DNA from 4 places in the Metabacillus sp. 113a genome. Region 1 is predicted to be linked to each of the others. Evidence: predicted binding sites of a transcription regulator. Region 1 holds the regulator's gene; each other region holds the start of a gene.
What was found. Region 1 encodes Rex, which represses fermentation and respiration genes when NADH is low (regulators of the CRP and FNR family bind a similar motif). Its sites were predicted from a motif close to TTGTGAAATATTTCACAA; they were not measured.
Positions count from the first base shown of each region.

Region 2: the regulator Rex is predicted to act here: its motif matches at 2,922-2,939, upstream of ACQCVE_RS01720 (cytochrome ubiquinol oxidase subunit I).
Region 3: the regulator Rex is predicted to act here: its motif matches at 2,578-2,595, upstream of ACQCVE_RS13680 (L-lactate dehydrogenase).
Region 4: the regulator Rex is predicted to act here: its motif matches at 3,954-3,971, upstream of arcA (arginine deiminase).

Region 1 is NZ_JBNILJ010000011.1:91,253-98,952, reverse strand. It holds gene tsaD (tRNA (adenosine(37)-N6)-threonylcarbamoyltransferase complex transferase subunit TsaD) at 1-977, shown strand, start outside; gene ACQCVE_RS14755 (ABC-F family ATP-binding cassette domain-containing protein) at 1,224-3,149, opposite strand; gene ACQCVE_RS14750 (redox-sensing transcriptional repressor Rex) at 3,421-4,068, shown strand; gene tatC (twin-arginine translocase subunit TatC) at 4,085-4,843, shown strand; gene ACQCVE_RS14740 (YdiK family protein) at 4,871-5,074, opposite strand; gene ACQCVE_RS14735 (CPBP family intramembrane glutamic endopeptidase) at 5,071-5,787, opposite strand; gene groES (co-chaperone GroES) at 6,064-6,348, shown strand; gene groL (chaperonin GroEL) at 6,407-7,700, shown strand, end outside.
Region 2 is NZ_JBNILJ010000001.1:325,606-333,305, reverse strand. It holds gene cydD (thiol reductant ABC exporter subunit CydD) at 1-211, opposite strand, end outside; gene cydS (cytochrome bd oxidase small subunit CydS) at 343-441, opposite strand; gene ACQCVE_RS01725 (cytochrome d ubiquinol oxidase subunit II) at 456-1,469, opposite strand; gene ACQCVE_RS01720 (cytochrome ubiquinol oxidase subunit I) at 1,480-2,811, opposite strand; gene ypjB (sporulation protein YpjB) at 3,150-3,938, opposite strand; gene ACQCVE_RS01710 (DUF1405 domain-containing protein) at 4,010-4,603, opposite strand; gene ACQCVE_RS01705 (c-type cytochrome) at 4,721-5,488, opposite strand; gene qcrB (menaquinol-cytochrome c reductase cytochrome b subunit) at 5,533-6,207, opposite strand; gene ACQCVE_RS01695 (ubiquinol-cytochrome c reductase iron-sulfur subunit) at 6,211-6,717, opposite strand; gene ACQCVE_RS01690 (DUF2487 family protein) at 6,863-7,312, opposite strand; partial or broken gene pulA (type I pullulanase) at 7,475-7,700, opposite strand, start outside.
Region 3 is NZ_JBNILJ010000009.1:89,109-96,808, reverse strand. It holds gene glcD (glycolate oxidase subunit GlcD) at 1-292, opposite strand, end outside; gene ACQCVE_RS13690 (CdaR family transcriptional regulator) at 380-1,582, opposite strand; gene ACQCVE_RS13685 (endo alpha-1,4 polygalactosaminidase) at 1,576-2,406, opposite strand; gene ACQCVE_RS13680 (L-lactate dehydrogenase) at 2,646-3,611, shown strand; gene lepB (signal peptidase I) at 3,668-4,192, opposite strand; gene ACQCVE_RS13670 (cytochrome c oxidase assembly protein) at 4,273-5,058, opposite strand; gene ACQCVE_RS13665 (DUF2243 domain-containing protein) at 5,058-5,516, opposite strand; gene ACQCVE_RS13660 (manganese catalase family protein) at 5,745-6,641, shown strand; gene ACQCVE_RS13655 (hypothetical protein) at 6,776-7,006, opposite strand; gene ACQCVE_RS13650 (YueH family protein) at 7,310-7,576, shown strand; gene ACQCVE_RS13645 (DUF4440 domain-containing protein) at 7,644-7,700, shown strand, end outside.
Region 4 is NZ_JBNILJ010000004.1:70,967-78,666, reverse strand. It holds gene secA (preprotein translocase subunit SecA) at 1-2,249, opposite strand, end outside; gene arcA (arginine deiminase) at 2,644-3,906, opposite strand; gene ACQCVE_RS08640 (hypothetical protein) at 4,148-4,501, opposite strand; gene ACQCVE_RS08635 (antibiotic biosynthesis monooxygenase family protein) at 4,498-4,803, opposite strand; gene hpf (ribosome hibernation-promoting factor, HPF/YfiA family) at 4,997-5,566, opposite strand; gene ACQCVE_RS08625 (hypothetical protein) at 5,773-6,156, opposite strand; gene ACQCVE_RS08620 (hypothetical protein) at 6,696-6,896, opposite strand; gene ACQCVE_RS08615 (flagellar protein FliT) at 7,124-7,474, opposite strand; gene fliS (flagellar export chaperone FliS) at 7,474-7,700, opposite strand, start outside.

The DNA of each region.
Region 1 (7,700 bases):
CGAGCTGTGATGAAACAGCAGCGGCCATTATTAAAAATGGAACGGAAATTGTGTCCAATGTAGTCGCCTCTCAAATCGAATCGCATAAGCGTTTTGGCGGAGTTGTACCTGAGATTGCGTCCAGGCACCATGTAGAGCAAATTACGCTGGTTCTTGAAGAAGCGATGCAGCAGGCTAAGCTTGAGTTTAAGGATTTGACCGCGATTGCGGTAACAGAAGGACCTGGTTTAGTAGGAGCCCTGCTGATTGGGGTTAATGCAGCGAAGGCTCTCGCTTTTGCCCGCCAAATCCCCTTGGTCGGCGTTCACCATATCGCAGGCCATATTTACGCCAACCAGCTCATTTCCGAGCTGAAATTCCCATTGCTTGCGCTGGTTGTATCCGGGGGACATACCGAGCTTGTCTATATGAAAGAGCACGGCTCATTTGAAGTAATTGGCGAGACACTGGATGATGCAGCGGGGGAAGCCTATGACAAAGTTGCCCGGACTTTGCAGCTGCCATACCCGGGGGGGCCTCACATTGACCGGCTTGCCCAGGAAGGAGAACCGGTCATTGACCTGCCGCGTGCATGGCTTGAGGAAGGCTCCTATCATTTCAGCTTCAGCGGGCTTAAGTCTGCTGTCATTAATACGCTTCATAATGCCAGGCAAAAAGGCCAGATCATTGAAGCGAGAGATCTTGCGGCAAGCTTCCAGCAGAGCGTCATCGATGTTCTGGTGGAAAAAACCTTCCGCGCGGCTATCGAGTATGGAATCGGGCAGGTGGTGCTTGCAGGAGGAGTAGCTGCAAATAAAGGGCTGCGACAGGCATTGTCAGTCCGTTTTGAGGAGCGGTCAGACATAGAGCTTGTGATTCCTCCATTATCCTTATGTACAGATAATGCCGCGATGATTGGCGCTGCAGGGGATATGCTCTATCAAAAAGGAGTTCGAGGCCATATGGGTATGAATGCTAATCCGGGGCTGGAACTATAGAACGACAGAATCTTTGCTGTGTATAAATGGCGAAGGTTCTTTTTTTTACAGGTTATCAACAGGTTTATCCACAAACCTGTTGATAGAATTCCAAACCTTGCAAAATAAGGGGATATGGACTGTGGAAAATGTGGATAAAATGAAGGTTATTTGTGGATAGTGTGGATAATAGAGCTGGGAGCTTGAAAAATAAGTGCTGAAGCTGTGGATAAAAAAAGAACAGCTTGAACGCTGTCCTTTTTCCTTCTATTCCTGAAGCTGTTCCCACTCGTCCATCAAGTTGGCAACCGAAAGCCGGTATTCTTCATTTTGCCGGTTGATTTCCTGCAGCTTTTCGTGATCCTGATAATAATCGGGATCGGCGAGCAGCTGCTCGTTTACTTCGATTTTTTCCTCAAAGCTGAAAATCGCGGATTCAATTTCTTCAATTCTTCTTGAACGCTGCCGTTCAAGCTTTTTTAATTCTTTTTCCTGCTGGTACGAAAGCTTCGTTTCCTTTTGTTCCTTTGCTGGGGACAGCGCAGTTTTTTCCTGCTGTTCCAGAGCTGCGAGCTCCTCCTGTTCCTGTTTCTTGGAAAGGTAATAATCGTAATCACCGAGGAACAATTCCAGCCCATCCCGGGAGAGCTCACACACCTTTGTAGCTATGCGGTTGATGAAATACCGGTCATGTGAGACGAACAAAATGGTGCCGGGGTAATCCACAAGGGCATTTTCCAGCACTTCTTTGCTGTCCAGATCCAAATGATTTGTCGGCTCATCCAGGATAAGCAAATTGGCTTTTTCCATCATCAGTTTTGCAAGGGCAAGCCGTGCTTTTTCTCCCCCGCTTAAAGCAGACACCGGTTTAAGAACGTCGTCCCCGCTGAAGAGGAAGTTTCCGAGAACAGTCCGGATTTCTTTTTCAGGCTTTAGCGGATATTCATCCCAAAGCTCATTCAGGACCCGTTTATTCGAGGTCAGCTCGGCCTGCTCCTGGTCATAATAGCTGATTTTTAAACTGGAGCCGTAACGGATGTCGCCTTCCATCGCCTTTAGCTTGCCGACGATTGTTTTAAGCAGGGTGGATTTGCCGATCCCGTTCGGTCCGACAAGGGCTAAGCTGTCGCCGCGGTCTGCTGCGAATGTGATATTGGAGATAGCAGGTGCTTTGCCGTCATAGGAGACGGTCAGCCCATCCACTTTAAGGACATCGTTCCCGCTCTGCTTATCAATATCAAACCGGAATACGGCAGATTTTTCGTCGCCTTGGGGCCTGTCCATCATATCCATCTTTTCCAGCTGCTTGCGGCGGCTTTGAGCCCGTTTTGTTGTTGAAGCTCTTGCCAGGTTCCGCTGAACAAATTCCCTCAATTTTGCGGCTTCGTCCTGCTGTTTTTCATAGGCTTTCATATCCCGTTCATAGTTCTCGGCCTTTTGCTGAAGGTAGGCTGAGTAATTTCCGTGAAATTTGGCTGATTGATGCCTTGAAATTTCGTATACCTGATTGACAACCTTGTCCAGGAAGTACCGGTCATGCGAGACGATCAGCACGGCTCCCTTATAGCCCTGCAAGTATTGCTCAAGCCATGAGAGGGTAGCGATATCCAGATGGTTGGTCGGCTCATCGAGAATCAGCAGATCCGGACTCGTCAGAAGAAGCTTCCCGAGCGCGAGACGGGTCTTCTGGCCGCCGCTTAAAGTGGAGATGGAGATGGATTGGTCAAAATCCCCAAAACCGAGACCATGGAGAATGGATCGGATATCCGCTTCGTATTGGTAGCCGCCCTGTTCCTTAAAGTCGGTTTGAAGGCGGTCATATTCCTTCATTGTCTGGCCGAACTGGGGACTTGCGGGATCAATCTCTGCCATATCGGCTTCCATGCTGCGCATTTTCTTTTCCATCTTTTGAAATTCGCTGAACACTGTCAGCATTTCATCCCATATCGAACGGGAGGACTCAAGTCCTGTATTCTGGGCTAGATAGCCGATGGTCAGATCCTTCGGCTTAATCAGCTCCCCGGAATCATACGAAAGCTGGCCGGAAATGATTTTCAGGAGCGTCGATTTGCCTGCTCCGTTTCTTCCGACAAGCGCTATCCGGTCCCGTGTCTGAACTTCAAGCTTAATATTGGATAATATCGGTTCAGCTCCAAAAGATTTTGTGAGCTGCTGAACTTGCAGTAGAATCATACTTTTCACCTCATATATACTCCTTTCAGTGTAGCTCAACTGCCGAATGCGGGCAACCTTGCCGTCTCTTTTATGGCAAATTCCTGGTATCCGCCAAAAGACAATTTTAGAAAAATAGTGTATAGTTTGGGTAGGATGCCATCTATACCTTCTTCTTCGCATTTATGCAGGAAATGAAATTGGAAGCGCTAACGTAAAAATAGAAGATATAACTATATAATAAGAGGCGAATGCCTGAAGATTTGCATCAAGGAATGTGAGGGAACCAGACATGAACATTGACCAATCCAAAATACCGCAGGCAACCGCGAAACGTCTGCCGCTTTATTACCGTTTCTTAAAAAACCTTCATTCTTCCGGAAAGCAGAGAGTGTCATCAGCAGAATTGAGCGACGCTGTAAAGGTGGATTCCGCCACGATCCGCAGGGATTTCTCCTACTTCGGGGCTCTTGGAAAAAAAGGCTATGGATACAACGTGGACTATTTGCTTTCCTTTTTTCGGAAAACGCTGGATCAGGATGAGCTGACGAAGGTCATTTTGATTGGGGTCGGGAACCTCGGAACGGCATTTTTGCACTATAATTTTTCAAAAAACAACAACACAGAGATCTTCGCGGCTTTTGACGTGGATGAAGAGAAAATTGGGACTCAGGTCGGAGAAGTGCCGATCTTCCATCTGGATGATCTGGAGGAGCGTCTTCCTGAAGGAGCACCGGTAGCAATTCTTACCGTTCCAGCACCGGCTGCGCAGTCGATCACAGACAGGCTGATTTCAATAGGGGTCAAAGGGATTCTAAATTTTACACCAGCAAGACTGAACGTGCCGGACAATATTCGGATTCATCATATCGATTTGGCAGTGGAGCTGCAATCTCTTGTTTACTTCTTAAAGCATTATCCAAGCGAGACATCTGTGTAAAAGGATGGATGGTCCCATGAACGAACGGGAAATGACGGTTTATGAGCACATAGAAGAGCTCCGGAAACGGATCATCTTCTTAGTCATCTTCTTTATCATCGCGCTGGCCGCCGGCTTTTTTCTGGCTAAGCCCCTCATTTTATTTCTGCAGCAGACAGAAGAGGCGAAGAACCTGACCTTGAACGCGTTCAGGATTTCAGACCCGCTGCTGCTTTATATGAAATTTGCCTTTATTATTGCGTTTGTTCTCATCTCCCCGCTGATTTTGTTTCAGCTTTGGTCGTTTATCAGCCCTGGCTTATATGAAAGAGAGCGAAATGCGACATTAAGCTACATCCCGCTTAGCGTCCTCTTATTTTTAGCGGGACTGGCATTTTCCTATTTCGTTCTATTTCCGTTTGTCATCCGGTTTATGACTGAATTGTCGGCCGATATGGGCATCAATCAGGTCATCGGCATCAATGAGTACTTTCAATTCCTGCTGGAGCTGACCTTGCCTTTCGGACTGCTCTTCCAGCTGCCTGTCGTCATTATGTTCCTGACAAGGCTTGGCATCGTCACCCCGCTGTTTTTAAGGAAAGTCCGTAAATACGCGTACTTCCTTTTGCTTGTGGTCGCCGGGTTCATTACACCGCCTGAGATCCTGTCACAAATGATCGTGCTGCTGCCGCTTGTTCTTTTATATGAAATCAGCATCATCGTTTCACAGAGAGCGTATCGGAAGTCGCAGCTCATCCAGATGGAGGAAGAGGCGAAGGAACAGCTTTCGGAATAAAAAAATAACCTATCCGGACGGGATAGGTTATTTCCTTTGGATCTCTCTTTTCAGCTTACTGCCAAACAGAAACATCCGGATAGCTACCGCGAAATCAAAGGTCGCAATGATCATGAGGATCACGGTAGAAAAGGAATACAATCCGTTTGACGCACTATTAATCGCAAGGTACGTAAACAGAATGCCCATGGCTAAATAAAAGAGGGCAAGAGCCCAGGGACGTGCTTTCATAAGAAGGTTCCTCCAATAATGCTTTGCAATTGCTCTGCTTCCTTCAGCATTCTTTCAATATCATCACTATATACATACTGAATGATGACCACAAGTGTGTTCATAAATACGTGGGCGATAATCGGAACGATAATCCGCTTTGTCTTAACGTACAAAAACGCAAAGGTCAGACCCATTGCCGTATAAAGCAGAATGTGGGCAGGATCCTGGTGGACCACTGCAAAGATGACAGAGCTGATGACAGCTGCAAGGATAAAGTTGGTCCGTTTGTAAATGGTTCCGAAAATGATTTTTCGGAAAATGATTTCCTCGAGAATCGGCCCTGCAATGGAGACGACAAATACCATAAGGGGTGTCAGTCTCACAATCTCCATGATCTGCTGCGTATTCTCTGATCCCGGCTTAATGCCGAGCAGCTGGGATTCAATATTTGCTGCGATAACCTGGGCGAGAAACGCCAGAAAAATTCCTCCGACAGCCCAGGCTGCGGACGAAGAAGCAGAAGCGGGAGTTCCCCTTAAGTCCGTTTCTCCTTTATCCTTTCTCAAAAGGAAAAGAACAATGGCAAGACCGGCGGCAAAGCTGATGATGTTCCAGTAGCCGATCACCTGGTTCCGTTCAACGCCCAGGCTTAAGAGAAGCGGGGCACCGGCGAAAATGGAAAACTGCATAACGACATATGTAAGCAAAATGTACCAGTAATGTTTCTTCACGTCTAAGCTCCTTTAGGATCCGCACTTGCTTATAGCCTATTCCTGAGTGCGGCTAATGATACGCTAATAACAATTGTACCATATCCAGCTTCCCATCACTCCTGACAGGCCTGGCTGAGTGCGTTTTCAATTGTTGAATTTCGTCGAACAAAAATTAAATGGTTTTCACTTGAAATTCGGAAAAAGTTTATATAATATAGACTTGTGTGTTAGCACTCAACATAAACGAGTGCTAATAAATTAAATTTACATATGAAAATGAGGAGGGTGTTTCACTTGTTAAAGCCACTAGGTGATCGTGTAATTATTGAATTGGTTGAATCTGAGGAAAAAACAGCAAGCGGCATCGTATTGCCTGATTCTGCGAAGGAAAAACCGCAAGAAGGAAAAGTTGTAGCTGCTGGTACAGGACGCACGCTGGACAATGGCGAGAAGGTTGCTCTTGAAGTAGCTGCGGGCGATCGCATCATCTTCTCAAAGTATGCTGGAACTGAAGTTAAATATGAAGGTACAGAATACCTGATCCTTCGTGAAAGCGACATTTTAGCGGTTATCGGCTAATCGGCCCAACCGTATAACAAAAAATAAAACGATAAACAATTCCAAGGAGGTATTTTTCATGGCTAAAGAAATTAAATTCAGCGAAGAAGCTCGCCGTTCCATGCTTCGCGGTGTGGACGCGCTTGCGAATGCCGTAAAAGTAACATTGGGACCAAAAGGACGCAACGTCGTTCTTGAAAAGAAATTCGGTTCTCCGCTTATCACAAACGATGGTGTGACAATCGCGAAAGAAATCGAGCTTGAAGATGCTTTCGAAAACATGGGAGCAAAGCTTGTTGCTGAAGTAGCAAGCAAAACAAACGACGTAGCAGGTGACGGTACAACTACGGCAACGGTTCTTGCACAGGCAATGATCCGCGAAGGCCTGAAAAACGTAACAGCCGGCGCAAACCCTATGGGCGTCCGCAAAGGAATCGAAAAAGCAGTAAAATCTGCAATTCTTGAGCTTCAAGCGATTTCCAAGCCAATCGAAGGCAAAGAGTCCATCGCTCAAGTAGCATCCATCTCTTCTGCTGACGAAGAAGTTGGACAACTAATTGCTGAAGCAATGGAGCGCGTTGGAAACGACGGCGTTATCACAATCGAAGAATCCAAAGGGTTCACGACTGAGCTTGAAGTGGTAGAAGGTATGCAATTCGACCGCGGCTACGCTTCACCATACATGGTAACTGATTCAGATAAGATGGAAGCGGTTCTTGAGAATCCTTACATCCTGATCACAGATAAAAAGATCACAAACATCCAGGAAATCCTTCCTGTTCTTGAGCAAGTGGTTCAGCAAGGCAAATCTCTATTGCTTGTGGCAGAGGATGTTGAAGGGGAAGCACTTGCAACACTTGTTGTGAACAAGCTTCGCGGAACATTCAATGCAGTAGCGGTTAAAGCGCCTGGCTTCGGTGACCGCCGTAAAGCAATGCTTGAAGACCTTGCCATCCTGACTGGCGGAGAAGTGATCACAGAAGATCTTGGTCTTGACCTTAAATCTGCGAACATCACTCAGCTTGGACGCGCATCCAAAGTTGTCGTTACGAAAGAAAACACAACTGTGGTTGAAGGAGCAGGCGAAACAGACAAAATCGCAGGCCGTGTAAACCAAATCCGTGCTCAATTAGAAGAAACAACTTCTGAGTTCGACAAAGAAAAGCTTCAAGAGCGTCTTGCTAAACTTGCTGGCGGCGTAGCCGTGATCAAAGTTGGTGCCGCTACTGAAACAGAACTAAAAGAGCGCAAACTCCGCATCGAAGACGCCCTGAACTCTACGCGCGCAGCAGTAGAAGAAGGAATCGTATCCGGCGGTGGTACGGCCCTTGTGAACGTATACAACAAAGTAGCTTCTCTTGAAGCAGAAGGCG
Region 2 (7,700 bases), on a different contig from region 1:
TAAACCATACGCGGGCAGTGAGTGTTAGCAGCAATAGTATAAAGGCCGGAAAAACGTCCTGTAATGCCGCCTCCTTAAGAAAGACCTGATCAACGATATAGACGAATCCATATGCCTGTCCGACCAGCAAGACCCCATTCATAACCGATGAGAGGAAAAGAGGGATCATCCATTTTTTGTGGGCCAGTGCTCTTTTTCTCAGCTGTTCCATAAGCTGTGGATCTCCTCACTTTCTGTTTGGTCTTTTTTAAAGGGCTTTTGCACTGCGTCAGAGTCATGTGCTGCCGGAAAGAATACTAAGCTTGCATACTTTGCCAAGCAGTCAGCTATTAAGCTTTTGCCTTAAGAAAGATCCTTGCCTTTAGCCCCCCATATAAACAAGAAGACAATGGCTCCGGCAACAAGCAATACCGGCGCAATCATGATCAGGAATGTATTCATAGTCCTTCCCTCCCCTATTTTTTTCCCTGTACGTATTCGTTATTGAATAAAAACAGTTTCATTAATAAATAGAGCGATGGAACGAGCAGGCAAAAACCTGCTATAAAGGAACCAATCAGCGTAAGTGCCATCGTTTCATTCGTAAAACTGTCATAGATTGTTAAATGAGGGTACAGCAGGTACGGTAAATGCGCTGATCCATACCCGTAAAATGCTGCTGCAAACTGCAGCATGACGAGAATAAATGATATTCCCGGACGTTTTTTCTTCCAAATTAAATACACAGCTCCTAAAAAGAACAAAATTGAAAGGCCGAAGAGCCAGCCTGCGTCCAGCATTTTCTCAAAGTGAACCCTGTTATGGACATACATCGCCCAAAATACGAGAAAGCTTGCAAGAATCGTAGGGCCGCTCCAAAACAGGGCATACTTTCTTAAAACGGTATACGCCCCGTTATCCCCTGCTTTATGTGCATAAAAGGTAAGGAAACAAGCTGAAATATACAGCACGCTTACAATTGCAAGAAAGACAACAGCCCATGAATAGGAGCTTGTAAACAATGTGCCATAGTTCAATGAAAGCTCTGACCCATTTATCTCGATGTAGCCTCCCTCAGAAATCGTTAAAACCGTTGAAAGGGATGCAGGGATTAAAAGACCGGTTGCTCCATAGAGAAGCTGATACCGATGGCGCTCTTTATGTCCATAGTGATGAAAGGCATAATAGGACCCGCGGATGGCGATCAGGATCACAGCAATGCTCCCGGGGACGAGCAGAGCTGTTCCATAGTAATACGACACATTTGGAAAAAAGCCGATCAGCCCTACGTAAAAGAAAATCAGAAATACATTTGTCACTTCCCACACAGGTGATAGGTACCGGTTGATGACCTTCTGGACAACGTGTCCTTTTCCCGTTGCAGAAGCATAATAGTTGAAAAAACCGGCTCCGAAATCTATGGAAGCTACAATGAGATAGCCATATAAAAAGGTCCATAGCACCGTTATGCCGAGTACTTCATAGCTCATAATCTCCCCCCTATTCCATTCCGCGTTTTTTTAATTCTTTTTCAACTGGATTTGCTTTAAACGTCCTGAACAGCACAGTCGCTGCAGATACGATTAATACGGCATAAAGTGCGGCAAATAAATACAGCATAATGTCTACATGCTGTGAGGAGGTTGCCCCGTCTGCCGTCCGCATCACTCCTCTGATGATCCACGGCTGCCTGCCTTCCTCTGCAAAAAACCAGCCGGCTTCAATCGCAAGCATTGCGAGCGGTCCACCTGCAGCAATCAGTATAAGCAGCGGCTTGTTATAAGGATTCCAGTTCTTTTTCTTTTTAAAAACGACATACAGAAAGGAGATTGCAGCAAGACTCATCCCGATCCCAACCATCAGGTCAAACATGTAATGAACCATTAATGGCGGCCAATCCTCCTCTGGGAATTCTTCAAGGCCGGTAACTTCAGCATCAGGTGTTCCATGTGCTAAGATACTGAGCGCGTATGGAATCTCCAGCGCATATTTAACCTCACGATCTTCATCCAGAATCCCTCCCAATACCAAGGAAGCTTCCTCGACCGTTTCAAAATGCCATTCGGCAGCTGCAAGTTTCTCAGGCTGATAGTTTGCTAAATATTTTCCGGATAAATCGCCAATCAGCGCGGTTGTAATGGCGAAAACAAATGCCGTCATCATAGACAGATGAAGCGCCTTTTTATGGTAAATATGATGTTTCCCACGTAATATGGCAACAGCTGAAATAGCTGCAAGGATAAATGCTGCTGTTAAGTAAGCAGATGATAGCACATGGGATACTTTTGTCGGTGTTGCCGGATTAAACATAGCTGCAAATGGATTAATGTTGGAAAGAACCCCGTTCTCATAAGTAAATCCCAGAGGTGCATTCATAAACGAATTGACTGTCGTGATAAAAAAGCCGGATGCTGTTGCGCCAAGCGCTGCTGGGATTAACAGCATTAAATGATACATTTTGTTTTTAAAGCGGTCCCATGTATATAAATAAATACCAAGAAAGATTGCTTCAAAGAAGAAGGCAAAGGTTTCAAGGAAAAGCGGAAAACTGATTGTCTGACCAGCCACCTGCATAAATTTGGGCCATAATAAACTCAGCTGCAAAGCAATCGCGGTGCCTGTAACGACTCCGACTGCTACTGTGATGATGTAGCCGCGGGCCCATCTTCTTGCAAGCAAGTGATAATGTTCATCATTTTTTTTAATTCCCATCCACTCGGCAAGTGCAATTAAAAGGGGTACCCCCACTCCCAAAGTAGAAAAAATGGTATGCACCGCAAGCGTAAGTCCTGTCAGGATGCGGCTGTACAAAACCGGATCATACTCAAACAATGTCGGCTCCTCCTTTTTGGGGAAGAGACGCGTCTCTTCCATTAAATATATACCCACAGTCTATAATTTCTTTTAACCTATTTCTATACCATTCACGATATCTCCACACATTGTTCACATTTTCACAATCTTTTTTTGGACACATTTATGAATGGCTTTATTTATTTTAGGATAGGGGGAGCTTTAATACCTTCTGGACAAAAAAAAACCCTAAGGCGCTTGCTTAAAATAGGGGAACATTGAGTACTGTGCAAGGGAAGATCTCTGTCTCCCCTCCTGGCTGAATGAATGAAAGGAACCCGGCATAAAAAAAGCAGCCGTGCAGGCCACTTTTCCTTTTACCATTCCCGTTCCCGTTCCACCTGTTTTTCCTTTTCGCCTTTAAATTTTCTCCAGGCGGCATACGTTAAAGTCAGAATAATCATCCCGCCTGTCGAAATAATGACCCAAATCAGCGAGGGGTCTGCTTCATCTTCTTTTACCCCTTTAAAGAGGTTTTTAAATTCTGTTTCCATTGAAGTCAGCTGGCTGATTCGGGCTTCCTGTGAAACATTTTCCGACAAATCATCTTCTACAGATGATATCAGCGCTTGCACCTTACGAATCTGGCCGGGCGTGACATCAACGGAAACGGAGGGGTAAATCGTTTCATACAAGCTTAAAAATTCATTCCAGTCCTGTTCGAAGGAAGTGGTATTCCCTCCTGCTGCGTCCTCCTTCAAATGCTGAAAGGAAGCCATCATGGTATCCTCCATCGAGCTCCAGAGAGGCTCATTTTCTGTAAACGCCGCATCTACCACCATATGAAACTGGGTGACAGCACGCATTTTCGCATCAGGATCCCGGGTCTGTTCACTAAGCGTTTCGACTGCCTTGCTGTGAACAGCCGATATGGTCCTGATCGTCCGGCTGGAAACGGATTGCCCAGAGACCGGATGTTTTTCAAATTGCCTTGAAAAATAGTTGAGCATTTGAAGGCAATCAGCTGTTCTTCCCTGCTTTGCCAGCTGGAAAGCGCTGTAAGAGGTTTTCGAAAGGCTGTTCCATCTATCATTCTCATCTCCCTTTGCTTCCGAACTTGCGAAAAGAAGAAACAGGACTGTAAAGCAAATGATCCATCTCCCCATGATTGTCCCCCCCAAATCTTCTAGTAAAAAATATGTGAAGGGGGACAAGTTTAGACCATCCTGAAGAACCTTTAGAGAATTTCAAGCTTCATTCTTTTTTCTTTAATGACGAACCAGTAGCCAATCCCAATCGAGAGGACACTAAGCCAGAACGTAAAATAACCGATATTCGGCAAGTAATCCATCAGCGAATAGTAAATCGGCATCTGTCCAAACACATAGTCAATCACATCGTTGTGCAGGGTCCATCCTGCAGCTATAAGCAGATGGACAGCCCTGAAACGGTAAAAAGGAATGTAAAGGAGCCCCTGGACAGCCATGGCAAGATGGGAGGCCATCAGCATATACCCTGCCGGAGCGAGATCCCCGGTTGTGATCAAAACAAGCATATTCATGACCGTTGCCCAAATCCCGTATTTAAACAGCGTCACGACAGCAAGTGCTTCCATCAGCTTTGACCTTCTTCCAAATAAGAAGAGCAGAATGACAATTGTAAAAAACAGGCTGGCCGTCGGGCTGTCGGGAACAAAAATCAGGAAATGCGGTTCGGTCACCGCCAGCTGGCCTGTATACCAATAATATCCGTACAGAGTGCCCAGCAGATTAACGGCAAACAGCACAAACAAAAAAGGTTTCCCGGCTAAAATCAAATAGATCGTCTTCATATACCGCTCTCATTTCTTTTAAAATTTCTTCCAGCTCTGCAGAAAAGGGACTGGATAAAACAGCCCTCGGATCTGCATCCTTTTAATCATATAAAAAAGCTGACAAAATGTCAGCTTTTACTTGGACGAAACGGTCGATACAAATTCAGAAAGCACCTTAAGCTCTTCATCCGTCCCTTTAAACACACCGGCAGGCATTGTGCCCTGTCCTTCTTTCGCAATCTTGGCGATTTCTTCAGGCTTTAATCCGCTGTCGACAAGCGAAGGCCCTGCTGCGCCGCCCTGAAGATTATCCCCATGACAAGAGACACACGTTTGCTCCTGAAACACTTTATATCCTTCAGAACTTGTATCAATTTCAGCCTCTGCCGTAATTTTTCCCTGCTCCCCGATTTTCTTCCAGTCTGTAGTAGCTACAGATTCCCATGTAAGAAAGATGATGGCCGCTGTCGCAAGAAGCATCATACCGACAGTCACTGGCCGTTTAGCCGGTCTGCGTTCAGGTCCCTGGTCAAGAAAAGGGACAAGCAGCAGAGCTCCCGCTGCAATGCCCGGCATAATCATTGCTCCGATAACCGTATATGGTCCGGCAGCGTATGAATATTTTAAGAGCTGATACAAAAACAGAAAGTACCAGTCAGGCAGCGGAATGTATCCCGTGTCCGTAGGGTCTGCAACCCTTTCGAGCGGAGATGGATGAGCGACTGTCAGACACAAAAACCCTATCAGGAATACCGCTCCAACCATCCATTCCCTTAGCAGAAAATTTGGCCAGAATGCTTCGGTTTTGCCAGGAAACTCTGAATAATCTTTCGGAATGTTCGGTTTTCTTTCTGCAGGGACACGAGAATCCCCGACAAATTTCATGCCTTTTCCGCGATGCATGATTCCCCCTCCTTTTTAGATGGTGCTGTATAAAATGGTCGATTTTACAAAGGCCCGGAAATTCCCTGTTTCCGAATCATTAGGAAATGAGCCGCCATCAGACCGAATAAAGCGGCCGGAAGGAAGAATACATGGATGGCGAAGAAGCGTGTAAGAGTCTGGGCACCGACGATTTCCGGATGTCCGGAAAGGAGGGTTTTGACCTGGGTGCCTATAAATGGTGTAGCCTCTGCAATCTGAAGCCCGACTTTCGTGGCGAAAAGCGCTTTCATATCCCATGGCAGCAAATAACCTGTAAAGCCAAGGCCGAGCATGACAAAGAAAATCAGCACACCGACAATCCAGTTTAATTCACGCGGTTTCTTATACGCTCCCTGGAAAAAGACTCGAAGGGTATGAAGAAACATCATGACAATGACAAGACTCGCTCCCCAGTGATGCATCCCTCTGACGATTTGGCCGAATGCCACTTCATTCTGCAAATAATAAACAGATTCCCAGGCATTTTTAATGTCAGGCACATAGTACATCGTCAAAAACATACCGGATAACACCTGAATGACTGTGACGAAAAAAGTGAGTCCCCCAAAGCAGTAGACGAATGCAGAAAAATGATGGGCCGGATTCACATGCTCCGGTACTTCGTGATCCGCTATATCCCGCCACAAAGGAGTAATATCCAGACGCTCATCCACCCAGTCGTAAATTTTATTCAGCATTGGCTATGCTCCCTTCTTCTTGGCTTTTCCGAGATACAGGTAGCCGTCCTTCACCTGCTGTTCGAATACGTCAAGCGGAGCAAGCGGCGGTGTACCTGGAATATTATCACCGTTTTTCTCGTAACGGCCGTAATGGCATGGACAGAAAAACTGGTTCTGATTCTCCGGATCTCCGTTCCAGCTGACCGTGCATCCCAAGTGCTTGCATACAGGAGACAGGGCGACGATTTCGCCCTTTTCATCCTTAAATACCCAGGCTGAACGGGGCTCATCGGATTCATACCATGCATCCACCTGTTTAATCTTAAAATTGAACCGCTTTGGTTCAGCTGTAATTTCGTCCACCTTAACCACCTGGACTAAATCCTGGCCTGCTACGGGACGCAGAACAGGGTCAAGGGCAAAGCGGACCATCGGCATTATCATCCCTGCGGCCATAAAGCCGCCAACGCCGGTAAGCGTGTAATTAAGGAATTGCCTTCTGGATACCCCATGCTTTCTCTCGCTCATCTTTCTCCCCCTTCTATCCCCTATAGATGAAGTCTGGATGCAACGCGTAAAAAAATTTATAGTACTAGGACATTCTAATGATATATCAATCTCATAAACGGGTCAATATCATCCTTTTATGGAAAAAAGTATAATGACAGGGTTTTCATTTACATTTCCAAAATTGTAATAGAATGTTCATAATTTGCTGCAAATGACTATCGAGCACCTGTCCTGCGGCATTGCGGTCAATATTCTCCATCGGGATTGATGGGATCCATATTAGTTCGTTCCCGAGCACACCGGATGTTGTTTTCCAATTTGGATCTGAAGTAAGCAAGAGAATATATGGAAACCTGCTTAACGATTCTTTCCATTCTAAAATTCTCTCCGCCGCATTTTTTTCCCCCGGCAGATACGTGAATGGAGGACTCAAAACCAGCCTGCCCCTAAATTGCCTTTCCAGTTCCTCAGACAGCAGGGTGATAAATTCTCCGTTATACACATTTTGAAGAATGGAAGGATCAGCACCTGCAGGAATCAGCGGGACAACGATCGTATCTATGTATTCTTTTTCTTTCTCTAACGCGATTGCATCTGCCGCAGCCCATTTCATGCTGAATACACCTCCTAAGCGGTAAATTGAAAAAGAAGACAATGAAGATTAAGCTCCATTGTCTATATTTTACATGATTATTGAATTATTTTCAGAAGATTTTTATTACTTCCATCTTTTTATGATAACAGTGCCTCCTTCAGAGCGGCCAGGTATGGTAACTGCTGCCTTGCCGTCTTTTTGAATCTTATAATCCTTGCCGGAATAGAGATCCTTTGCAGACGACCCTTTACCTGCAGGAATGACGGCCTCCTTAGCTTCATCGGTCGTATTTATCCCGATCAGCAGCTCTTGTCCTTCATATTTTCTTGAGAATACAAGATAGCCGTCCTTGTTGCTTCCGGCAACGAGCTTTCTATCCCCTTTTGAGAAGACTTCGGAATAGTGC
Region 3 (7,700 bases), on a different contig from region 1:
GAATTTTGTTCAAGTGCTTAAATAGGAGGACAATCCCTCCTTCTGTCGGGCAGGTTCCGGCACAAAGGTTCGTACCGGATCCTCTAGGCACAATCGGGACACTGTATTGTCCGCAAAGCTTGACTACTTGGGATACCTCTCCAGCAGATCTGGGTGATACGACAGCTTCCGGAAGCGCCTGGAAATTCGGTGTCGCATCATAGGAATAGACAAGGCGGCTTGCGTTCGAGTCTTCTACGTTGCTTTTGCCGACAGCGGCAATCAATCTTTCTTTGAATTCTGCGTTCAGCATATCAATCCCACCTTTATAAGTAAGCGCTTTCTAACAGTATAAAAGAAAGCGGGCTCAGCCCGCTATGTAGATTCCTATAAAAATAGATTAGAATATACCATTAGGTTTTGGATGATCATCCATGAGCAGAACAGCGAGATAGAGAATAAGGGCATCATTGATACTTGATGGGTTCAAAGACGTCAGCTCTTCTATTTTCTTCAGCCTGTAATGCAAGGTGTTGATATGGATATGCAGTCCTTCTGCTGTTTTTTTGAGTGAATGGTTTTTCTCAAAAAGCATGATAAGGGTGTGGTACAGGTCTCTCTCAGGCAGCAGCGGGGATAGAATCCGTTCAATGTACTCTTCCTTTGTTTCCGGCCGGACTTCGCACAGCAGCATTTCGATCGTCAAATCTTCATCAAAAATCACTCTGCGCTTTACTCCCGAAGATTTTAGGGCTCTTTCAGCCTGGATATAAGATTCTGATAGCCTTTGGGGTTTGACAGTTTTTCCAGCACCGAGATAAACAGGCTGATTGAGCTGTTCCTCCAAGTAAGTGTGATATGCCGCGATTCTGCTTTTGGTATAGGCTGGACTTTCTGCTTGAAAAAGCATCACAATCCGGTTGTGACCCCATCGTACGAAGATATCCTCCTGGTGGCTGTTCTGCCACGTCTGCAGAATCGCGGAAATTTTTTTGTGGAAAAGGGCTTCCTCTTGAAATACAGCAATCGCCGCCATTCTGTGAGGCAGCAGATCAATATGCAATACATGAGCCCGTCTGATAAACGGATCAGACCATTCTTTCAGCTGGATCCAATCAAAGATGAAGGCTTCCCTGCTGCGGGCCTCCCAATTGAGCTGCTCTGAGTAATAGTTTTCTCTTATAAGCAGCTCTGTCATTTTGCGGACTACTTCCCCTAAAGGCAAGATGCGCTCTGGCGACCCGGTAATTCCGATTACACAGGCAACCTCCCCCTGAAAGAAAACCGGCAGATTCATGCCAGCCTTTACTCCGGAAAGCTTCTTCTCATCTTCTGTTGAGATGATGACATTCCGTTTCCCGACAGAGGCTGTTCTGGCGCCTTCATGAAAGCTTCCTTTTCTTCTTTCGTCTGTACTGGCAATAATGGTTCCTTCAGAAGAAACGACAATGACATCTTCATGAATTACTTTTTTGACTTCTTCCACAATTTTGTCCGCTAATTCAGGCAACAGCATCGATTGCACTCCTTTGATGGGTTTAATAGAAGGATAGTCCCGGTACTCCATTTCCTTGCGCATCAGCCTGTTAAAATCTTTTACCATTCCTGATAGTCCTTCGGTGTATAAAAGTGAACAAATCCATGATCAGCTGAATATTTTGCACTCTTTGCTTTCTCTTTGCTTGAAACGGTAAAAATTTTGAACCCGTGCTCATCTGACAAGCCGCGCATTTTTTTTATCCAATTTAAAGACCATTGATCCTCCCTGATTTTTGTATACTGAAAACTCTCCCACATAAAGCCATCAATATAGGGTGCAGTTTTGGCAGCGGTATTCATCCCCCAGTTTTGGATAATGGAGAGGCCGCGGTTTTCCAGGTCCTGAAAGAGAAGAATGAGCCCTTCCTGCTGAGCATTCAATTCTTTAGGATCATCTGCAAAATAATCATCAATATCTCCCACAGTATCCATAAAAACACCGTCAAGCTGTTTATCAGAAATCTGTTTGTCTGCTTCGTTCAGTAACTTCGTACGGTATCCCGTTGATTTCATATCCATTAAATAGGCATCCCATTCTTTTATATAGACCTTTTTGCCATCCTTTTTAAAAAAGTCCTGATCTGTGAATTTCTTAAATAGATCATGATTCCAGCGGTCGGCTTCCATCGAGTTTATGTAGCCGTATACCAGCGTGCCATCTTTTTGTATCTCGCTGATTTGCTTCCCGGAATAAAATACAGGCTCAATGATCACCAGAGGGAACTCAGCAAGCTTTTTAATAATTTTTTCATTGGGAGATCCATAATAGATTTTATAGCGGGTTACATCCGCAAGCGGATTGACGGGTTTTCCTGAATGAGAAAAGAACCAGAAAGAAAGCATGAGAACAGCTCCTGTACATATGAGTACGATTATTTTCTTCTTCAAATTGCCACTTCCTTTTGGAATGCTTACTTCTCTTTCTAACCTACCATACTTCCCACTGGAAAACTTGATTGCTTCGCAGCGGGTGACTGAAGCTGTAGAATCTGAAACAAAATAGACAAATATCTTCGTTTCTGCCTATTTGAATTTTCCAATATAAGGTGTAAAATGAACATGTGAATTAATTCACAATGAAGCGAAATTCTTGAATAAACTCTCGATTTCTGAAAGGATGAGTCATTATGGCAAGCGAAAGAACAAACCGTGTTGTTTTGATTGGAACAGGATTTGTCGGATCTAGCTATGCTTTTGCACTTATGAATCAGGGGATTGCAGATGAATTGATTATGATTGATATGAATGAAGAAAAAGCTATGGGCGATGTAATGGATTTGAATCATGGAAAGGTTTTTGCTCCATATCCGACAGCGATCAGGCAGGGCAGCTATGAGGATTGTTCAGGTGCAGATTTAGTGGTGGTGTGTGCCGGTGCCAATCAAAAGCCAGGTGAGACCAGGCTGGATTTAGTAGAGAAAAATTTAACGATCTTTAAAAGCATTACAGATCAGGTAATGGGAGCGGGCTTCGATGGGATCTTCCTTGTGGCTACGAATCCTGTCGATATTCTAACCTATGCTGTCTGGAAATACAGCGGTCTTCCGAAGGAACGGGTGATTGGTTCTGGCACGATTCTCGATACAGCGCGGTTCCGGTTTGAGCTGGGCGAGTACTTTAAGGTTGCTCCTCATAATGTGCACGCGTACATCATTGGAGAGCATGGAGACAGTGAACTGCCGGTATACAGCGCAGCAGATGTGGGCGGGGTGCCGGTTTTAAAACGGATTGAACGCGATGAAGCTTGTAAAAAAGAAGATCTGGATGAGATTTTTGTTCATGTACGCGATGCAGCGTATGAAATCATAAAAAGGAAGGGAGCAACCTTTTACGGCATTGCAATGGGCCTTGTCCGGATAACAAAGGCCATCCTTCATAACGAGAACAGTGTATTGACGATATCTGCTCTGCTTGAAGGGGAATACGGAGAAAAGCACGTATATATTGGGGTTCCTGCTGTCATTAATAGACGCGGGATCCGCGAAGTCATTGAGCTGGATCTGAATAAGGAAGAGAAAGAGAAGTTTGCTCAAAGCGCTGCTGTCCTAAGAAAAACTCTTGCGCCTTATTTTGAAGAAGTCCATGTTAAATAATAGCTGCTAAAGAGTAAAACGCAGCTTGTGCCTGCCGGGCACAGCTGCGTTTATATTTATTTTAGCGTTCCGATTTTTTCAATGGGAGAGAACCTGAATTTAGCTTCCCCGACTACCGATTCTTTTGAAATGCAGCCGAAAACTCTGCTGTCCATGCTGCCGCGGCGGTTATCCCCCAATACATACAGGTATCCATCAGGAACCGTTACTTCTATATTCTCCGTAAGATTCTCGCGCGGGGCAAGTCCTTCTTTGTTGGATTCGAGATAGGGTTCACTATACGTTTTCCCGTTGATGGTAAGATTGTCATTTTTAATTTTAATTGTATCCCCGGGAAGACCGATGACTCTCTTAATGTAATCATCCCGGGTTAGAGGTGAATGAAAGACAATCATGTCGAAGCGGTCAATTTGACTAAGCTTGGAAACAATAATCCGGTTATTGTTTTCAAAAGTAGGCATCATTGATTTTCCTTCTACGGTAACGGGGGTGAAAATAAATTCCCGGCATATAAACGCCACAATAACAGCTGCCAGTAAAGAACCCGCCAGTGACAGTAACTCTTTCGTGCGTTTTTTCATACGGCCCCTCCTCAAGCGGATATTTCCAGCTCCTATTCTACACCTTGGAAGACAGGAAGTGTATTCTTTTTTTCCATTATTTAGAGGGTGTTTGCTTCCTTATGAAGAGTTGGCCTCGGACGCGCTGCTTTATACCATTGGAAGCAAAAGATGACTGCTATAAAGATGTCAATTGCATCACCGCCGTAGTACATGAGCATTCCGCCGATTTCTGCATGGTCCTTGCCTACACCGCTTGGCGGGTGCGCGTATACATACTTAGAAAGAATGCCATGGCCTGCAAAAGCCAGTACCAGTACAATGCTTCGGAATGTATATGAGGACCGATGAGCGAGAGGATCGATCGCAATAAATGAAATGGTAAACAGATAACCGGCTAGAAAGATATGAAGGTGGATAAGGATATGAAGCCATAATAGCTGGTGCATCCACCCGTAAAGATCAGTAGTATAGAGGATCCACAAGCCTCCGATGTTCAGCAGGGAGGCGGTTATAGGGTTTCCAAGCCATCGGATTGGAGCGCTTCTAAGATTTGCGGATAGCTTTCTGCCGGTTTGGACAGGGACTGATCGGAAAACGAGAGTCAGAGGTGCAGCAAGTGCCATGAGCACCGGTGCCAGCATGCCCAAAAGAAGGTGACTGATCATATGAGCAGTAAAATCCGATAATGCACGCTCAGCCAGGGGACCAGCTACAGAAAAGAGTGCTGCGGCAGATCCTGCTGCCCAAAGCCAAATCCTGTAACCCGGCCAATTCTTTTGCTTACTGGCTGCCAGCACATACAGAACCAAGGAAGCAAAAAAAGGCAATGCCAGCAATATCTGAACTGCCAAATAAAGGTCTGGGTTTGCATAATGGTGATGCATCAGCCGCCGGCTCCGCGATTTCTCTTTGTTTTAATCAGCAAATACGCTCCCGCTGCCAGCATAAGAAGAGCAGTTATGTTCCAGACCAGATCATAAGGCAAAATGTTCACGTTGTACCTAATTTGATGCAGGCCCATCACTTTATGCTGTATCGTACCGTCATAAAGCTGAAAGAAACCGGCTCCGGTTAAAACCCCGCCCCACCAGCGCTTGACCCGCCATGAGTTCCTTCTTCTCAAATCTGCCACCATAAATAAAGAAGCTACTGTCGCAAACCAGCTAAAGGAATGAAACAGGCCATCCGATACCAATCCGGCATTCGTAGTGGATTTATCGTAAAAATGATGCCAATGAAGCAGCTGATGGAAAATCGTTTCATCAATAAAAGCTACCATTCCAAGACCGAACAGGACTCCAGACCAGGCATTCCGGCCGGAAAGCGAGATTCTTTTTTCCATACTAGTCCTCCATTCCGCTGTTAGCCGTTATTTTTTGTATATCCTTCTAAAAGTGGATGTAAACGTCCATAAAGAAAAAGAAAGATTTCCCCCCCATGAACGGGGGTGAAACGCCTGCAGCAAAAGCGGGAGGACAGGTAGTGTGAGGTGAAAATTGTTCAGCAGGCGGTTTGTCCAATTTTTTACAGGGTATAGACTAAAGACTTTACTATTAATAGGGGTGATGAAATGTTTGCAAGATTTGATAAGCTGCTTATTGATCTTCCTGCCGCTAAACATCCAGACCCGGAAGGCGCCGCTGCCGCACAGGAATTATTGGGGGGGAAGTTCGGAGAGATGTCGACTCTGAACAATTATATGTTTCAATCCTTTAATTTCCGCGGCAAAAAGAAGCTGCGCCCATTTTTTGACTTAGTCTCAAGCATTACTGCCGAGGAGCTTGGCCATGTCGAATTAGTAAGTCACGCGATTAATTCATCATTAGAGGGTGTTACGAGTGAGGGAGAGCCTGACAGTGCCCCGTTAAAAGCAGCAAGTTCTATGCCGAATAAATTCCACTTTGTCCCTGCTGCACAATCCGCATTGCCGGTTTCATCTTCCGGACAGCCCTGGACAGGAGACAATGTGTTCAACAGCGGAAATCTGATTTTGGATTTGCTTCACAATTTCTTTTTGGAATGCGGAGCACGCACACATAAAATGAGAGTATACGAGATGACTGAGAGCCCGGTAATCAGAGAAATGGTCGGCTACCTTCTAGTCCGCGGAGGTGTTCACGTTGTAGCCTATGCAAAGGCGATTGAGGCTGCTACAGGAGTGGAGATTGGAAAATTACTGCCGATCCCCGACTTGGATAATAAACGCTTTGACCATGCCAGAAAGTATGAAGAAGAGGGCCGGCATACAAAGTTATATACATGGAGCGAAGCAGATTATCAATCAATCGACCAGATTTGGAAAGGGACTCATCCGATTGACGGGCAGCCTTTATCGGTGCACGCTGGCATGCCGGAAGGATTTGAAATCCCGGAGTATCATGAGCTGCCGCAGGAGTTCGCCCCTGGTATCGGGCCTGATGAATTTATGCAAATTGCAGACCGTCTGAAAAAATCTGCAGGAATATAATAGAAAAGAATAGGTTTGAAACACCTCCCAGACATTATAAAAAAGACCCCGCTGAATGCGGGGTCATTTTTTCTAGGCATCGGACTGCGGCCTCCGGATGTAAGATTCAGCCGTGGGAGTTTAAAAGAAATCACTTACACCTTTTCTACATAATAGGTTCTTTTCTCAGTAAATCCACTGCTGCCTTCGTTTTCTTTATGCTCAAAAAAACCTTCCATTTCTTTAACCACTTTGTATTCCCTATCCGGATCTTTGAACAGGCTGCTGTTATTGCTGGAAACCAGGACTGCGTCATTCTCTGAAAGGTACGTTTCCAGGCTGCGTGCAGTATAGTTCTGTCCCTCATTTAACGTTTTTTCACTCATGCCTGATTCCTCCTCATTCTAAGGTTGTTTGTCTCTTCCCGTCTGTGGCTCACTTAAACCGGATGATGTGCTGAGACCTGTTGTTTGGAAAATAAACAGAATATCAACATTGCGTTAAAAATCCCCAGATTGGGTACTGAGCGGAACGTCAATGGATGCTGGAGTATTGAGTGAAAATAGGTAAAAGGGCGCAATTCCCAAAAACAGGTTTAACATTCGCTTCCAGTGGTTATGCAAAGTTTTTATCTGTGTTATAATAGAAACGAACGTTCGGAAATCTTCGGACAGATAGGAATGATGCAAATGAACACGGCTCTTGAAAAGATGGTTTTATCCGGTAATCGGGTAGCCGAAGTATTTTTGCACCAAACAGCCACTGGACAATATGTTGCAGCAGTCCCTGATATTCACTGGTCAGCAAAGTTTAACCAAATAGATGATCTTCATGAGCAATTTGTGCACCTTCAATCCTCGTTAAACTTTCATATGTTTGAAGGGAATACGGATGAGCTGGCAAAAGCCATCATTGGTATGGTCAAGAAATTCAATACAATGAACGAAGTACTTTAAGACCGGGATTCCGGTCTTTTTTTTGAAATTTCCCCAGCGGCTGATTGTTGATGAAAGGAGCATACTGATGGAAAAAGAGCTAAGCGGGCATATTAAAATTCTTGAAGAACGGCTGCTTCAGCCT
Region 4 (7,700 bases), on a different contig from region 1:
CGGAGTGGATCGTTTTGTCCGTACGCACGCAGGTGGATTCCCTGGCGAAGGTGATCCATTGCATCAATATGGTCCATCCACTTCGAATCAACGGCACGCAAAACGATAACCTTCTCGAATTCGCGCATTTGTTCCGTTCCAAACGCTTCTTCTTTTTGATCGTATTTCTCCTTCGTTTTTGCAAGAATCACTTCTTCAATTTCCTCAGTATCCTTGCCGCGGATCTCATTCAACTCAAGTGCGCCTTCTTCGAGCAGGTTTCCATTCACATATTCCACGAGCGATTCAAGCTCCCACTCTTCCTCAACGACCTCTTTAGGAGTGTAAAGGGCAACTGTCCGCTCAATAGCAGATTTGATCATTTCTTCGACAATACCGCGGAGGTTTTCAGAGTCGAGTACGTCAAAGCGCTGTTTATAAATGACTTCACGCTGCTGGCGAAGAACATCATCATACTGAAGGAGCTGCTTACGGGCATCAAAGTTGTTGCCCTCCACCCGTTTTTGGGCGGATTCTACAGCACGTGAGACCATTTTGCTCTGGATGGGCTGAGTATCGTCCATTCCTAGACGGTCCATCATGTTCATCATATTTTCAGAGCCGAAGCGGCGCATCAGTTCATCTTCCATTGAAAGGTAAAATTGAGTGATACCCGGGTCTCCCTGACGTCCGGAACGTCCCCGGAGCTGGTTATCAATCCGGCGGGATTCATGGCGCTCCGTTCCAACAACGGCTAAACCGCCTAAATCCTTTACACCTTCACCGAGCTTAATATCGGTACCGCGCCCTGCCATATTGGTAGCAATCGTAACGGCTCCTTTTTGACCAGCCTTCTCAATAATCTCCGCTTCACTCTCATGGTTTTTCGCATTCAGCACATAATGCGGCACGCCTTTTTTCTTAAGAAGCTGAGAAATGAGTTCAGACGTTTCAACGGCGACCGTCCCAACCAGAACAGGCTGTCCAACATCGTGGCGCTGCGCAACTTCCTCTACAACTGCCATGAATTTCCCCTTCACGGACCGATACACAAGATCCGCACGGTCATCACGGACGATATCGCGGTTCGTCGGGATCGCGACAACACTCATATTGTAGATGTTGCGGAACTCTTCTTCCTCTGTTTTTGCTGTACCTGTCATCCCGGCAAGCTTTTTGTACATACGGAAATAGTTTTGGAAGGTAATCGTTGCGAGCGTCATGCTTTCATTTTGTATATCAAGGCCTTCTTTTGCCTCAATTGCCTGATGGAGTCCTTCACTGTAGCGGCGGCCTTTCATCAAACGGCCGGTAAAGGAATCAACGATCACGACTTCTCCATCCTCCACAACGTAATCCACATCATTCTGCATGACAACCTGCGCCTTAAGGGCCTGGTTTATATGATGGTTTAACGTAACGTGGGAAATGTCAAAAAGGTTTTCAATTCCGAACGCACGCTCAGCTTTTGTAATCCCGTCCTCTGTCAGCTGAACGCCTTTCGTTTTTACATCAAACGTATAATCGTCTTCTATTTTCAGCATGCGCACAAACGCATTTGCCTGCATATAAAGCTTTGTGGATTTCGCAGCCTGTCCGGAAATAATAAGCGGTGTACGCGCCTCATCGACCAGGATGGAATCCACCTCATCAATGATGGCATAGTTAAGCGGCCGCTGAACCATTTCTTCTTTATAAAGGACCATGTTGTCGCGAAGATAATCAAACCCAAGCTCATTATTCGTTGTGTACGTTACATCGGCGGCATACGCAGCACGTTTTTCATCTTTTGTAAGCTGATTTAAATTCAAGCCGACCGTTAGACCGAGAAACTCAAAGATTTTCCCCATTTCAACGGCATCACGGCTGGCGAGGTATTCATTCACAGTTACAACATGAACACCTTCACCGCTTAACGCGTTTAAATAAACCGGCATCGTGGAAGTGAGAGTTTTACCTTCCCCGGTTTTCATTTCAGAAATATTTCCTTCATGAAGGGCAATCCCCCCCATGAGCTGTACCTTAAATGGATACATGCCGGTTACCCGGCGGGATGCTTCGCGGACTACCGCAAAAGCTTCATTTCTAAGCTTATCAAGTGTTTCCCCTTTTTCAATACGCTGTTTAAATTCTTCTGTTTTAGCCTGAAGCGCCTCATCTGTCAGCTGTTCCATCTGAGTTCCGAGCGCATCTATTTCATTCGCCATTTTCTCATAGCGGCTGACTGTGCGTTTATTTGGATCGAACACTTTATTCAAGATACCAAGCATATATAAAAACGCTCCTCTGCTGTTAAATATCAATTCGTTCTTACAAATTTTGAAAACACATCGAACTATCGTTAATTCTAACACTATTCATTCCCGCGGACAACAATATACAGAGGGATGGAAGATGGCGGGATACAGGCTTTATGGAGAGATTTTAGATTCAGAAGCAGGGCTGTTTGAGAGGATGGAGAGGCACTGCCGGAGATTTCATGCCGCAAAAGCGTGAGGATCGGCACGGTGTAAGACTTTGTAAACGGGGGTACCGAATGAGGTTCCAAAGCTTCCATCCTTTAGCGAAAGCAGAGTCAGACACCTCTTACGCCGAAGTCTCAGTTCAAATATCAGAGTATGGCCGCGCCAAATAAAAACCGGCCCCATTACAGGGCCAGCCATTTTAAATATCTTCACGAACCAGCGGCATACTCATACAGCGCGGACCGCCCCTGCCCCGTGACAATTCAGAGCTTGGAATATCGATGACTTCAATGCCATGCTCCCTCATGATCCGATTCGATACGTAATTCCGGTTATAGGTCACGACTACTCCAGGCGCAATCGCAAGCGTGTTCGAGCCATCGTTCCACTGCTCTCTGGCAGCAACGATCGCATCTCCGCCTCCACAGGGGATCAGCGTTACATCATCAAGGTCAAGCACTTCTTTCAGTGTCGCAATAAGATTGGTGCGTGAGGAAATCGCTACCCGATTTGGATCTTCCTCATGCTTTTCTAAAACGTAAATGTTCATATTGCCACCCGGTCCCAGGATAGCCGGATGAATCGTGAACTTATCATAATCGACCATCGTAAATACAGTATCTAAATGCATAAAGGCACGTGACTTTGGAATTTCGATGGCAACGACCTTTTTCACCCGGTCCTGTTTTTGGAATAAGTTTAAGGCAAGACGTTCAATTCCCCGCGCGGAGGTCCTCGCACTTACCCCGATGGCAATCGTATCCCCGCTCAAAACCAGTTCATCCCCGCCCTCAACCGGGAAGTCGTAGTCGCGGTCAAGCCAGACTGGCACATTGGATGCTGAAAAGCGCGGGTGATAGCGGATAATGTAATCCATGAAGAGGGATTCCCGCCTTCTTGCACCCTCATGCATTTTATTAATCGTAAGCCCGTTTCCGATGACAGCGGCCGGATCCCTTGTAAAATACAGGTTAGGCATCGGGTCTAAATAGAATGGATATTGATCTGCCATAAATTCGTATAAATGCCGTTTCCGTCCCTCATCGATTTCAGACGTCCTGACGCCTGCCATGATTTTGGAGACGAGCTGTCCACCCGGCAAATCCATCAAAAACTCCTTAAGGCTCTCACTTGCTCCATTGATGTTGGACTTGCTCTCCTTTAAAATCCGGTCAATAAAATCTTCTCTTGCATTGCCAAAATGAAGCGCTTCTTCCACCAGCTTTTCAAGATACAGAACCTCTATCCCTTGATCTCTCAGAGTTTCTGAAAATTGATCATGCTCTTCCTGTATGACAGGCAGGTATGGAATATCATCGAACAGCAGTTTATGTAATAGCTCAGGCGTCAAGTTTTCCACTTCTCTGCCAGGCCTGTGCAGCATAACCGTTTTTAGTGTTCCTATTTCAGACGTTACATGTAATGACCCCGTTGCAGCACCTGCGGTTACTGTTTGATTCATCGTGTCCTGCCTCCTTTTTATCTCCTTGTCTGTACCCGGAATCAGCAAAGTGATAACTTTCACAATGAATAATATTCTTCATCAGTAAAAATAGGATATTTATCTATATGTATATGAACAAAAAAACTTTTTCCACCAATCTGTTATTTTTTATTACAAGGGGCTATGAATACCTATGGAATGAAGAAGCATTTCTTCATTCCTGGAAATAAAAAAAGACTCCGGATTGTATCCCGAGCCCTTAACTCTTCACTAAGAGTAATTGATTTGCTTCTTCTAATAACCGCTTATAAACATCCTTCTCAGGAGAATCCACAGATTCAAGCGCATGCTCAATCCGCTCAAAATTATCGATTAAATGCTCACTTTTCATGCCTCTGGAGGTCAAAACGTTGTTCAGCCAGAGAGCATAATCTGTGAAGATTTTCGGCATATCCGCTGTATAGGCAGTTGCCAGATGCTTAAAATGATGCTCATTGTCTTCCCGGCACTTGCGTTTTCCAGCTTCCCCATAACGCTCATGCAGCTCTGGATAGTGCTCATAAATGCCAGCTACAACCTCGTCAATCACTTTATTTTTATGCTCATCCTTCATGTTGCAACCACCTCATACTTTTTTACAATCGGAACAATGGACGCAAGCTCTTGATCAGGATAGTTTTTTTCATGCTCGTGCACCTTTTTAAAGGCGTCACTTTGAACCCATTTCATATAATGATCCTTTGTTTCCCATTCTATTTGAACGGTCAATTCCCCTTTTTTCTTTTCATTTTGAAGCAGCTGGAAGGAACGGAACCCTTCGTACTGATCAACCATTTTAGAACGGGTTTTATAGATGGAAATGACCTCATCTGCTTTATTCTCAGGTACATGGAATGTAGAATGAACGATATACAACAACTTCATCTCCTCTTTTTGTATCCCTTTCAACCTACCATACTTTATAGGGCTTGCCCACAATGATCAGCCTCAAGATTTTTCCATTCTATTCACCATTATAAGGTATGAGATACCAATTTTCTAGTCAAATTGAACCACAAAAAAGAGGCACCTCATGACTCGGCGCCTCTTTTTCGGTTGCATTCAGATCTTATTCGTTCGGCTCAATGACGCCGTATTTGCCATCTTTACGTTTATATACTACATTGGTACGGTTTGTCTCTGGGTTCGTGAAAACGAAAAAGCTGTGGCCGAGCATATTCATTTGAAGAATTGCTTCCTCGCTATCCATCGGTTTCAGGGTGAATCGCTTCGTTCTCACAACCTCCATGCTGTCCTCATCTTCCTCTTGAGTCTGAACAGCGGTTGGCGTCTCGACCGGATTTCCATTAGCGAACATGAATTTAGCAGAATCCTGTTCACGGAACTTGCGGTTCACTTTCGTTTTGTGCTTCCGGATTTGGCGCTCAAGCTTGCTAGTTACAAGATCAATGGCTGCGTACATATCCCCGTTATGCTCTTCGCCGCGAAGGACGAGATTTGTCATCGGGATTGTAACCTCTACTTTGGATTCCATATCGCTGTAGTAGCTCAGATTCACGTGCACGTCAGCATCTACGGACTCCTGAAAGTACCTTTCAAGCTTCCCAATCTTCTTCTCCACGTAATCTCTTAAAGCTGGAGTTACCTCAATATTTTCCCCTCTGACATTGTATCTCATTAAAAACTCCTCCTTTGTAAAGGATATGTAAACTTACTTCTACTTTCCCCTCTAGTATTCCTGCTCAAACGTAAAATTAATGTGAATAAATCGTGAATTTTGTAAAAAAGTGTTGAACAGGCAGGAGGAAGGTCCTTACCGGGTGGGCAGGAAGCTAGAAAGGAAGGAATCACTTAAGAAAAAAACCGCTCACCTGAGATAAGCGGCTAATGCAGAATATACGGCTGCAGTCTTGTCTGAATTCCTTCCCTCCAGGAAATGAAGGCGGGGGCCAGCCGATCCTTTAAATACGTTTCGTACGTGAGGGGCTGAAAATACATAAACTCCAGATGATCCAGTTCATTAATGACTTCATCAAACCTTCGGATTTGAAGGGTTAGCTGAGGATCCTCTTCAGCCGTTTTATCCAGGATCAGCACGTTGGAGCTGTCAATATGATAAAAAGCCCGCATAATATCCGAAAAGACTTTCTCCGCTTCGTTCAATTCTAAACAATGGAAGCTCTCCAGCACATAATCAAGACCTTCCTGAACTGTGTTCAGCAAGTGATAATAGAAATGATAAAGTTCAAATCTCTCGTACTCGTTCAATTTATCCACCCTCGATATAGGTCTCTTATACTATATTTAATATCGGTTCAGGGAGAGAATTGTTGAGAGGAAAGAGCATTCAAAGCTAACATGTTTATCCAGTATTCCCGTTGATTCTATGAACCTTTCGAATCGTTAAGAGCCTTGTACACAAGTTATTGTTAAGCGGGATGCAATGAACTCCTATCATGTCTCACACGAAAGAAAGGAAGAGCAGTGGCGGGCAGTTTGGTCATTGCCTTATGTATTCTTACTTTTTGTGAATGGGATCTTTCTCTTTATGTATACTTTTGCCTTTATGACTCTTATCTAATCTAAGATTCCCGATTTTCATAGGGGACTGTTATGAAGCAGGCGGATTTGTGTTTATTCTGGCGGTTATGATTCTGTTCAATTACGGGCTGTAGCCGCAGATGAAGAGTATGCTACTGAAGAACAGGTTCAAAAAAACATCAATGATTCTCTAAGACACATATAGGAACATCCGATCAGGCTGCTGCACCAATTTTCCTGGAGTCAGGCAGCCTAATTTTTTGAATTTAGAAAAGTTTATCTATCAGCAGATACCCTGCTACAATCGCCTGGGCTGGAAGCGCAATTAATACCATACAGCCATCAAAGCTGCAGCAGCCGTCTCCACAGCCATCCAGTCTATCCTTCTTCTCTTCTTTTTTATTTTTTGGAGGAAAAGGCTGCTTCGGTCCCTGGTTATGGTTGTTTTGATGATTGGTATAGTTCATATTCATCTCTCCCTCTATTTTCATGTAAGCTTTGCGCTACTCATTTCCTATAGGTTAATTCCCAGCGATAAAGGATAAAAAACCTAATTTATCCAACAAATTACACCATAACTCATTATAAGGAAAGAGTCTGAATGCCAGCAGTCCAAAAAGACTCATTTCCCAAAGCTTGTGAAGAAGAACAAATACCTAAAAAGCTCCCGGTTAAACACCCGGGAGCTTTTCTTTCATTTCCGCTTATCATAAAACATGCCATCAGTCTGAACAGATTGATAGGGATTTACATATTTGTTTGCGCCGTCTTTTGTTTTCTTCAGCCGCTGCATGTCTGCTTGGATAAATGTTTTAATGGCGGTCATCTTTTGGATGATTTGTTTATTCCACCTGTTCAGCTCCTGAAGAAGCTCCTGCTCTTTTACTGAGAAAGGGGGAGCCAGCTGTTTCATGATGGCTTCTCTTTCATTCAGCTTTACATCAATCTGCTCAATTAACGGGTCCCGTTCATCTTTTTCTGAGGATTGATCGAGCAGGTTCAGCAGCTGATGTGTAAGGGAGTGGACATCCGCAACCGAGCTCATTAGACAGAGCCGCCTTGCTTATATTGCTGCTGGCGGTTCATTTGGATGACTTGCTTCCATGTATCACGGAATTCTGTAACATAGCCTTCTACCTCATCCAGTATGGATGTGTCGTTCCCCAGGTTGGCTTCCATAAGACGGCGGTTTATATATTCATAGAGTGCCATCATATTTTGAGAGACTTCCTGGTCCATATTTAAGGTAACCATAAGCTCCTGAATAATTT